Regions from separate parts of the Sedimentibacter sp. genome, predicted to be linked through region 3. Evidence: riboswitches for the same ligand, from Rfam matches in the RefSeq annotation. Region 3 holds a riboswitch; each other region holds the start of a gene.

Region 1 (3,280 bases), on a different contig from region 3:
CGGAGGGAAAAATGAAAAAATTACTATATGTTTTTATAGCTTCAGTTATATTGCTTGGATCCACAAAACAGGCCTATGCTGCCAACATGGTATCAGAAATGGCTGTTAACAAGGGCGGACAGTCCGTTGCAGAATGTGCAAGAACCATGGAAAAAGGCGTTTCCGAATGTGCAAAGGCAGAGGTATGCGAATAATAGTCAGATGTAACTTTTAGCCCCGGGTATCCGGGGCTTTTTCATTTGCGGCAGCCGGAGATCAAAGCTTCGTATGGACTTATTTCTAAGGCTGATATATAATGTAAGTACATTTCATGATTTGGAATATGTAACGTCAGGAGAAAAAATGATTAACGACAGACTTTATGTGGGTACAATCGCGTGTGATGCTGCACAGGTTGCAGGTGAATACGGGCTTGGCATCGAGGTGGATGAATTTTGCACCGCATCCAACATGGACGGGGAAATTTTTAAGGAGATTGATTTAAGGGTAAGGAAAAAGATGAGTGTTTCAGACAGACACATTTTCCATGCTCCATTCAACGAGCTTTTCCCTGCTGCAGTGGATCCCCTGGCAGTGGAGCTGGCATTTAAAAGGTTTGAGCAGTCCTATGCTTTGGCTCGTGATCTGGGCATCAAAAGGATGGTTGTTCACACAGGTTATGTTCCCTTCTTCTATTTCAAAAGCTGGTTCAAGGAAAGGTCCGTGGAGTTCTGGAAGAAGTTTATGAGCGACAAGCCTGTAGACTTCGGCATCATGATTGAAAATGTGCTGGAGGATGAGCCCCAAACGCTGGCTGAAATCATTGAAGGAATCAATGACAGCAGGGTGACAGCATGCCTGGACATAGGTCATGCCTTCTGCAAATCCAAGCTGGAACTGACGGAGTGGATAAAAACCCTCGGCCCATGGCTGGGTCATGCCCACCTTCACAACAACGACATGTCCGACGACTACCACTGGCCTCTGGGAATCGGACACATTGACATGAACAGGGTATTGGAAGAGCTTACGAAAAATTCCCGCAGCAGTCTTACATTTACCGTTGAAAACTCCCAATGTAATGAATCAGTTCGGTGGCTGAAGGACAACGGCTGGATATATGAAAAAAATGTCATAAATGACATATTGAAATGAATTTGGCTTTATGTTAAAATTGTAGAAATTGAATACTATGATTGTTATTATGCAAGGAAGTCGGGTGAGAATCCCGCACGAACCGGTCACTGTGTACGCTGAGCAAACTTCAGCCGCTAAAGCGGCAGCCACTGTCTATGATGGGAAGGCGAAGGAAGCTATGAAGCAAAGTCAGGATATTTGCCGACAATTGCTCTTGGCTGTTTTCCTGGTAGGAACAGTGCGGATATATATGTTATATAAGAATGTTGAGCATTTGCCGAACAAATATCGGCAAGTGCTTTTTATTTTGCAAAAAAAGGTGAGGAGAACATGAATAAGAAAAATTACATGAAGTGTTTTAGGGCAATAAGCATCGTTTTATGTCTTGTTACGGCACAAAGCTTTATGCTGCCTGCCATGGCCGCAACCGCTGCGGACAACGGAATTGGGGCAGTTATGGACAACGTGTCCCTGAGTCTTATGAACAACATCTCTTCGGCAGAAAATCCATGGTCAGTCATTGGCCTGGCACGCTCCGGCAAGGATGTTCCTGACAAATATTATGACATTTATGTTAAAAGCCTGGAAGAAAAGCTCAAGTCCAGGGGAGGAGTGCTTAACCAGAGAAAGTATTCAGAGTACTCAAGCGCTGTTCTGGCTTTGACCGCTCTTGGAAAGGACCCTGCTGATGCAGCGGGCTACAATCTGCTGGAAAAACTGTCGGACTATGACAAGGTTGTAAGCCAGGGCATAAACGGTGCTGTATGGGCGCTTATTGCCCTTGATGCGGGAGGGTACGCTGTGCCTCAAGCGGAAGGCGTCAATAACCTGACTTCCCGTGAAAAGCTGGTGGATCTGATGGTTTCCAGGGAGCTTCCCGGCGGCGGGTGGTCCATGGGCGAAAGCAATGCTGACCCGGATGTGACGGCCATGGTTTTGCAATCTCTGTCAAGCTACATGGACAGAGAAGATGTGAAGGCAGCAGCAGACAGGGCTGTTGAAGCTCTTTCCCGCATGCAGAAAGATGACGGAGGCTTTGAATCATGGGGATACGAGAACTCTGAAAGCGCATCCCAGGTTCTGGTGGCCCTGTGTTCCCTGGGTATAGATCCTGCCAGAGATGTGAGGTTCGTCAAGAACGGAAATACTGTGGTGTCAAATCTCATAAACAAGTTTTACAAAAAATCTGCCGGAGGTTTCATGCATACGGAAGGGACACCAGTGGATGAGCTTGCAACCAACCAAGCATTCTATGCGATTGCCGCATATGAAAGATTTCTATCAGGCAAAACAAATCTGTACGACATGAGCGATGTGAACAGGCCGTACAATGAGTCTTCAAAGCATGACAGCCTTGAGAATCCGGACCAAAAGGAATTTCACAGCGAAATCTCACCAGAGATATCAGCAGTAAGAAAAGCTGCAGCCAGGCTGGCAGGTATGATTTTAAGGGTTGCAGCTGTACAAGGCAGAAGGTGACAATATGAAGAACAGGAAAATCTGGATAGTTTTATTGCTTTTTTTTCTGGGAGTGTGCACAGCTTTGGCGTTACAGCTGGCAGCTGAAGGCCTGGACAGCAATACACCGACTGCGAAAGACGAGGAAGCAGCAGTGGCGCATTCTGAACAGCCTGAAACTCAAACAGGAAAGCAGGATGTGCTTCCGGAGGACAAGGAACTGAATGATGACAATGAAACGCCTGCAGCTGAAAATGTCCTTGCAAAACCGTCTAAGGATGCCGATCCTTCGGATGACGTGGATGGTAAAAACGATGACGGTGCCAAGGCTGAAAATGAAACCGTGAACCAACCTTCAGAAGCTGAAGCTTCCAAAGCCGATGAATCAGATGCTGCAAAAGAATTAAAATGCACCCTGTCTGTGGACTGCAAAACCATACTTGACAACATGGACAGGCTGAATCCGGAAAAGGAGGACATCTTACCGGAGGACGGAATTATATATGGAGCCCGTGAGGTTGTGTTCTACCAGGGTGAGACCGTATTTGACGTGCTTCTGAGGGAAATGAAAAACAACAGGATTCATATGGAATACTCAATGAATCCGCTGTATAACTCAGACTACATAGAAGGAATAGGAAATTTTTACGAGCTTGACTGCGGTGAGCTGAGCGGCTGGGTCTACCTGGTAAACGGCAAGTCTCCC
Region 2 (3,280 bases), on a different contig from region 3:
TCAAGATTTCTGTCCATTTTGGACGCAAACTTCACAGCAGAGAAAACAGTCAGAAGACCAAAAGTGAGGCCTACCAAAGGAAGCGTGAAAGGTCCAATCAGCGGTATTGAAAATCCCGTGACTATGACAAAGGCAGCTCCCAATGACGCTCCGGAAGAAACTCCCAGTGTATAGGACGATGCCAGAGGGTTTTTAAGAACCGACTGCATTACAGTGCCGCTTACAGCCAAGGCCCCTCCCACAAGAAATGCCAGAATTGTTCTGGGCAGCCTCAGGTTCCACACAATTGAAACCGAAACTGATTTAACATCCGAGCTAAGGGGATATGAGAAGAGCTTGTTGGCCGCTATATTTATTATATGGCTTCCGGGAACATAAATGCTTCCCAGTCCTATGCCCATCATCACTACTATTATGCAGATTACGACGGATATGATAACCTTTATTCTTGTGCTCATTTCACATAAACTTCAGGATATACGGCTTCAGCAATCTCTTGCAGTGCCTTAACCACATTGTGGTTTGAAAGTGAACTTGATGTGTTGTCAATATAAAATACCTGGTTGTTCTTGACAGCTTCCATGCTGTCCCAGCCGGCTCTTGACTTTATTTCTTCCGTGGGGTTTTCCACATAACTTACATTTGTCAGTATCACGTCCGGATTTGCTGCTAAAACGGATTCGTCCGATACTGAAATCCATTTTTCCTGGTCCTTAAAAACATTTTCTGCACCGATTATTTCAATCATCTCATTGAGGAACACACCGCTGCCGAAGCTGTAAAGGTTGGGCATTGCGGCTATTTCAAAGTATATGGTCTTCTTTTCCTTCACATTGGCCGAAAGTTTTTTGATTTCATCAATCTTCACCTTCATTCCTTCGACAAGCTCCTGCCCTTTTTCCTTTGCATGAAGGGAATTTGCCAGGAACATTATGTCTTCATATATGCCATCCATGCTGCTGCTTGAAGGAATGTAAGCCATGCATATGCCAAGATCCTTAACCGGCTTGAAGGGGTCGTTTCCGTCTTTCTTGCTCATGCCTGAAGCAATTATCAGGTCAGGTTCAAGAGCAACAAGCTGCTCCACGTCCGGAGTCATCATGTCAAAGTAGGGTATGCCTTCCGGGAGACCTTCAATATCTCTTGAATATTTGTCGGTTGCTATAATCTTGTCTCCAAGACCCAGGGCAACGATTATCTCGGTGTTTGATGGAGACATGGAAATTATCTTTTCCACATTTTCAGGTATTTCTATCTTGTTTCCGGCTCTGTCTTCTGTGGGAAGCTCCGCCTTCTGCTGTGTTTCCTGCGCTGGTTCCTTTGAAGCGCTCTGAACCGGTTTTTCCTGCGGCATGTACTTGGAACATGCGGTTGCTGATGCCATGATAACCAACATTACCACGGCTGCTGCTAATTTCTTTTTCATATATTACCTCCGATGTATTTTAAACATCCCTGCAAATACGAATCGATTAGTCTGACTGTCTGAACAATAAAAAAACGTTTCGGATTGCCGAAACGTAATTACCACAGACTTATGAGTCCAACTGTTACTGTAAGCTATCGCCCTTCTTCCTGGAATGCATAGCATTTGCGGTATTTACGCAAATAATACTGGCAGGTTTTCCGACTCAGAGGTCATAGCTGTTTTTTACCTTCCCGGAAAATCCAGTGGTTGCTAAAAGCATAAAAAACCGCTCTCTCATTACGGCAGCAGGACTGTTTGGGATTCAAACCCAATTCCCTATTATTGCCAAAGGCGCACCAATATCGAAAGATGTTTAATTGCCTCAAGTATATTATAAAATATTATGATTGTCAATTGATTATGTAAATCCGCGTACAAATTGCTCAAATAGTTATTGACAAATAAACATTATTTTAATATTATGGTAAGTAATTAAATATGATGCTGTGATGAAGAGGAGTAGGCTCATAAACTTTCCAGAGAGTGAAACCCGCCGGTTGAAAGGTTTCATAAGTACATGTGTGCCGAAGGTAGCTTTGGAGCATTTAATCCGAACTAAAGTAGGATTAAACGGTTATTCCGTTATACAATTAAGAGCCGTAATGGAAATTAGGTGGTACCGCGGGTTTTCTCGTCCTTTTGTGAGGAGAACACCCGCTTTTTGTATGCCCGACAGCGGCAGGTCAACCGCAATGAGTTCCCGGCTTATGCGAGCGCAGCGAGCTGATAAATTGGTGAACGAAACTGCGAAGCTATGCAATACTGAAACAAAAATTTGAATCTATATTATGATGAAAGGAATATATATTATGACAACAAACATACCCAGCAAGTACAATCCAAAAGAATTTGAAGACAAGATTTATGATATTTGGATGGAAGAAAACTGCTTTAAGGCAGAAGTGAACAAGGACAAAAAACCCTTCACCATAGTGATGCCTCCTCCGAACATAACAGGACAGCTTCACATGGGGCATGCTCTTGACATGACTCTGCAGGATGTACTCACAAGATGGAAAAGGATGCAGGGCTATGAAGCCTTGTGGCTTCCGGGCTCCGACCACGCCAGCATAGCTACGGAGGTTAAGGTAGTTGAAAGGCTCAAGAAGGAAGAAGGAAAATCCAAGGAAGATATCGGCAGGGAAGAATTCTTAAAACGTGCATGGCAGTGGAAGGAAGAATACGGCGGAAGAATCGTAAAGCAGGTTAAGAAGCTGGGCAATTCATGCGACTGGTCAAGAGAAAGATTCACCATGGATGAAGGCTGCAACGAAGCCGTAGTTGAATTTTTCATAAAGCTTTATGAAAAGGGACTGATTTACAGAGGAAACAGGATAATTAACTGGTGCCCCGACTGCCAGACTACACTGTCAGACGCAGAGGTTGAGCACGAGGACATACCGGGCAAGTACTACTATGTAAAATACCCATACGTTGAAAATCCTGATGAGTACTTCGTTGTCGCAACCACAAGGCCTGAGACAATATTCGGAGACGTGGCCATAGCCGCCCATCCGGAAGATGAAAGATACAAGCACCTCATAGGAAAGAAAGTAATTGTTCCTCTGGTTGGAAGAGAAATTCCCATAATCGGAGATGAGTACCCAGACATGGAAAAAGGAACAGGTGCATTGAAAATAACTCCATGCCACGACCCCAATGACTTTGAGATAGGACTTCGCCACAACCTGGAACAGATAAACTGCATGAACGAAGACGGAACAATGAACGAGCAGGCCGGCAAGTACAACGGCATGGACCGTTTCTCGTGTAGGAAGGCTTTTGTAAAGGAACTTGAAGACAACGGCTTCA
Region 3 (3,280 bases):
ATGAGGTTGTCCTTGTTCGCCGTAAGGGTCACATATCCGAAATTGTGGAGCTTTTTGGTCATGAAGCTTTGTCCTTTTGCCGATCCCACCAGATTGTATTCATCTTTTTCATCCTTAAAGGAGTCAAGTAGGTACATGTAGCCTCCGCATTCGGCAAAGACAGGCATTCCTTCTTCAACCTTTTTCCTGATTTCTTCCATCATTGATTTGTTTTGAGACAGTTCTTTCATGTATAGTTCAGGGTAGCCTCCTCCAAAAATTAAGCCGCTGATGTTTTCAGGAAGCTTCCTATCACTAAGCGGACTGAACTTCACCAAATTTGCTCCCATAGCTTCAAGAACATCAAGGCTGTCCCTGTAGTAAAAGCAAAAAGCCTTGTCGTATGCAAGTCCTATGTTCACACTTCCCTTTCTTTCAATGACTGGTTCATCATATTCAAGTTCGGGAGCTGTAAGAGACAGTTGGTACAAACCATCCATATCTATAGTTTTAAGTGCGTTTTCACCCAGCTCACGAACAATGTCGGACAAGTTCCCTACTTCCTGAGCTGTTACAAGCCCAAGATGCCTGCTTTCAAGCCTGCAGTTTTCCAATCTCTCAAGAAATCCGTAAACCTTTATATTTGTGTTTTTTTCTATGAGTTCCCTGTAGTAGCTGTACATTCCTTCGGAAATATTGTTCAGTATTACTCCTTTTATGTTGTTTCCTTCCCTGAAGCTCTGAAAGCCCTCTATTAAAGCGCAGGCTGAAACAGCCATGCCGTTTACGTCCAGCACCAGAACAGTGGGACAGTTTAAAAGCCTTGAAATTTCGTAGGAGCTTGCCTCTGTTGTGTGTCCGATTCCATCGTAGTATCCCATGACTCCTTCGATTATGGAAATGTCTGCTCCTTTGCTGTTTTTTCCAAGAACATATCTGCAGATATTTTCTCCAAGCATAAAAGTATCTATGTTTCTTGAAGGCACGTTTATAACCTCCGAGTGAAACATAGGGTCTATGTAGTCCGGTCCGCATTTGTATGCTGCTACCTTTTTCCCCTTCATTGAAAAACCTTTCAGAAGAGCTGTTGTGATCGTGGTCTTGCCGTTGTTGCTACCGGCTGCCGCAATCATTAATCTTGGTACATTAATTTTAATATAAACCACTTCCTCTTTGCTTTGATTATGAAATAAAAAATCTTCCTGAATGGAAGATTAGCTTTACGTAAAATTTAAGATTATCCTCCCGAAAATCCTCAAACCAAATTCGGCAGGTCTCCTGACTATCGGTTCATCTAACGCTCACCTTCCCGTTTTCACAGTGGTCTTGAGAATTATCACCTTTACAGTAGCGGGGGCTGTAACAGATTTACTGTTTTCCCTTTTAAAACAATTGTTACCAAATTCAATATTCAATTGAATTAATTATATATGATTAATGCATGGTTGTCAAACCGATAAATTTTGTAATATTAGGGTTCTCCACTCATAAGCTTAAATAAGAATACATAACGGAGGATTGTATGGAAAATGTGTTAAAAAAGATAAATGTGGTATTTTCAATAGCCCTTGCAATCACAATTTTGATGATTATATTTTCAAATATGACCAAGACCAGTCCCACAATAAATGAGACTACCGACAAGGTAGGAAAACTGAAGATTCTCATAGACCCCGGCCACGGAGGCATAGACCAGGGCGCCAGCGGTGATATGAATATTGGTGAAGCACCCATCAACCTTGCAATTTCCGAAAAACTCATGCGTTTTCTTGAAGGGAGCGGATTTGAGGTGGAAATGACCAGGTATAACGACACCGGCCTTTACACCGGCATATCTGAAACCATCAGAGCCAAGAAAAACGAAGATCTTAAAAACCGTGTTGAAGCAATAAACAATTCCAATGCCGACTTGGTCATATCCATACATCTCAATGCCTTCCCACAGAAGCAGTATTACGGAGCGCATGTTTTTTACCAAAAAAGTAATGAACAGGGAAAGAAGGCAGCCCTTATTCTTCAGGACAGTTTGAAAACAATCCTTGACCCTGCCAACTCACGGGTACCGCAGGTAAAAAAGGATATCAAGATAATGGATGACACAAAAAACACTGTAGTACTCATTGAATGTGGATTTTTATCCAACAATATGGAAGAACAAAAACTTGTTACCGACGAGTACCAGGAAAAGGCAGCATGGGCTATTTTTACAGGAGTTGTAAAATATTTTAATGAAATTTAACATATTTAATTAAACACATTTTTTCATTTTGTCGAAAAGATGTGTTTTTTTTGTATAAATTTTAGAAAAATATGAAAATTTTTTAATTAATTGTTGAAAACATGCGAATTCTGTATTATAATTTAAGCGTGTAGTATAACATTTGGAGGAATAATATGAATTTTGATGAAGTGGAATATTTCTTAGCCAATATAAAATCTGTCATGTCGTGTAAAATTATTTCTGATGCAAATGGCAATATTAGCGAAATACATGTTCTGTCTGACAGCAGCAGGCACTCAAAACAGATATCTCGTGACATTCGCACCGCTCTGCTATCACACTTTAATCTGGACGTGGATTATAAAATCATCAGTGTGGCTCAAATCAACAAAAACATTTCAATCAATACAGACTTCAGGCTTTTGTATGATGGTTACACCAATGAAACAACAAACGACAGAATAAAAATCAATACCAAGCTTTCCTGGGACGAAAAAGAGTTTACAGGCATTGCAGAAGGAATAAAATCAGAAAAAAACACTCTCATGGTAGCGGCTTTGTCTACTTTGGATTCAATTAAAAAAGCAATCGACCTGGACTGCTTCATTGTTGAGGACATACAATCAGCAAGAGTGGCAGGAAAGGATGTTATGGTCGCAGCAATAACACACATAGAACACGGCAGGGAAAATGTACTTATAGGTTCCTCCATAGTGACCAACAACAAGATTGATTCAACAATAAAAGCAACATTAAATGCAATTAACAGAAAAGTCTGTTTATTTTTTAAAGAATGATTGGGCTGACTAACAAAAACTCATTTTTTCACAACTAGCGTAGCGGAACCTTCCTGTTCTAATAGCGAACCGAGCAGAGACTATCTGTTGGAGGTTTCCCATGAAAAAATTAATGCCTATAATAGCTTCTTTAGTATCTTTAGTTTTAGCTGCAGGCGCAGGTATAAGCTGGATCTAATATTTAAAAGGAATTTAGGAAGTCAGCCCTTCATTATATAGAGGTATAATATGGTAGATGGTATAAATACAATGAAAAATAAAATTGAAAAATCCAAAATTGATA

Evidence for each region. A riboswitch is a leader RNA that binds a small molecule or an ion and turns the genes downstream of it on or off. The one in region 3 is predicted to bind cobalamin.
Region 1: it holds a riboswitch for cobalamin, as region 3 does, so the genes downstream of both, AAGU76_RS18740 (prenyltransferase/squalene oxidase repeat-containing protein) here and AAGU76_RS03795 (cobyrinate a,c-diamide synthase) in region 3, are expected to answer to the same signal.
Region 2: it holds a riboswitch for cobalamin, as region 3 does, so the genes downstream of both, AAGU76_RS13045 (ABC transporter substrate-binding protein) here and AAGU76_RS03795 (cobyrinate a,c-diamide synthase) in region 3, are expected to answer to the same signal.

The regions. Positions count from the first base shown of each region.
Region 1 covers NZ_JBCFAS010000007.1:61,528-64,807, forward strand. Annotated here, with positions in the region: gene AAGU76_RS18730 (hypothetical protein) at 12-194, shown strand; gene AAGU76_RS18735 (TIM barrel protein) at 343-1,134, shown strand; cobalamin riboswitch at 1,121-1,337, shown strand; gene AAGU76_RS18740 (prenyltransferase/squalene oxidase repeat-containing protein) at 1,447-2,595, shown strand; gene AAGU76_RS18745 (DUF4430 domain-containing protein) at 2,600-3,280, shown strand, end outside.
Region 2 covers NZ_JBCFAS010000003.1:258,487-261,766, forward strand. Annotated here, with positions in the region: gene AAGU76_RS13040 (iron ABC transporter permease) at 1-458, opposite strand, end outside; gene AAGU76_RS13045 (ABC transporter substrate-binding protein) at 455-1,426, opposite strand; cobalamin riboswitch at 1,599-1,784, opposite strand; T-box leader at 1,906-2,110, shown strand; gene AAGU76_RS13050 (valine--tRNA ligase) at 2,278-3,280, shown strand, end outside.
Region 3 covers NZ_JBCFAS010000001.1:785,949-789,228, forward strand. Annotated here, with positions in the region: gene AAGU76_RS03795 (cobyrinate a,c-diamide synthase) at 1-1,145, opposite strand, end outside; cobalamin riboswitch at 1,230-1,397, opposite strand; gene AAGU76_RS03800 (N-acetylmuramoyl-L-alanine amidase) at 1,502-2,218, shown strand; gene AAGU76_RS03805 (hypothetical protein) at 2,374-2,997, shown strand; gene AAGU76_RS03810 (HD-GYP domain-containing protein) at 3,226-3,280, shown strand, end outside.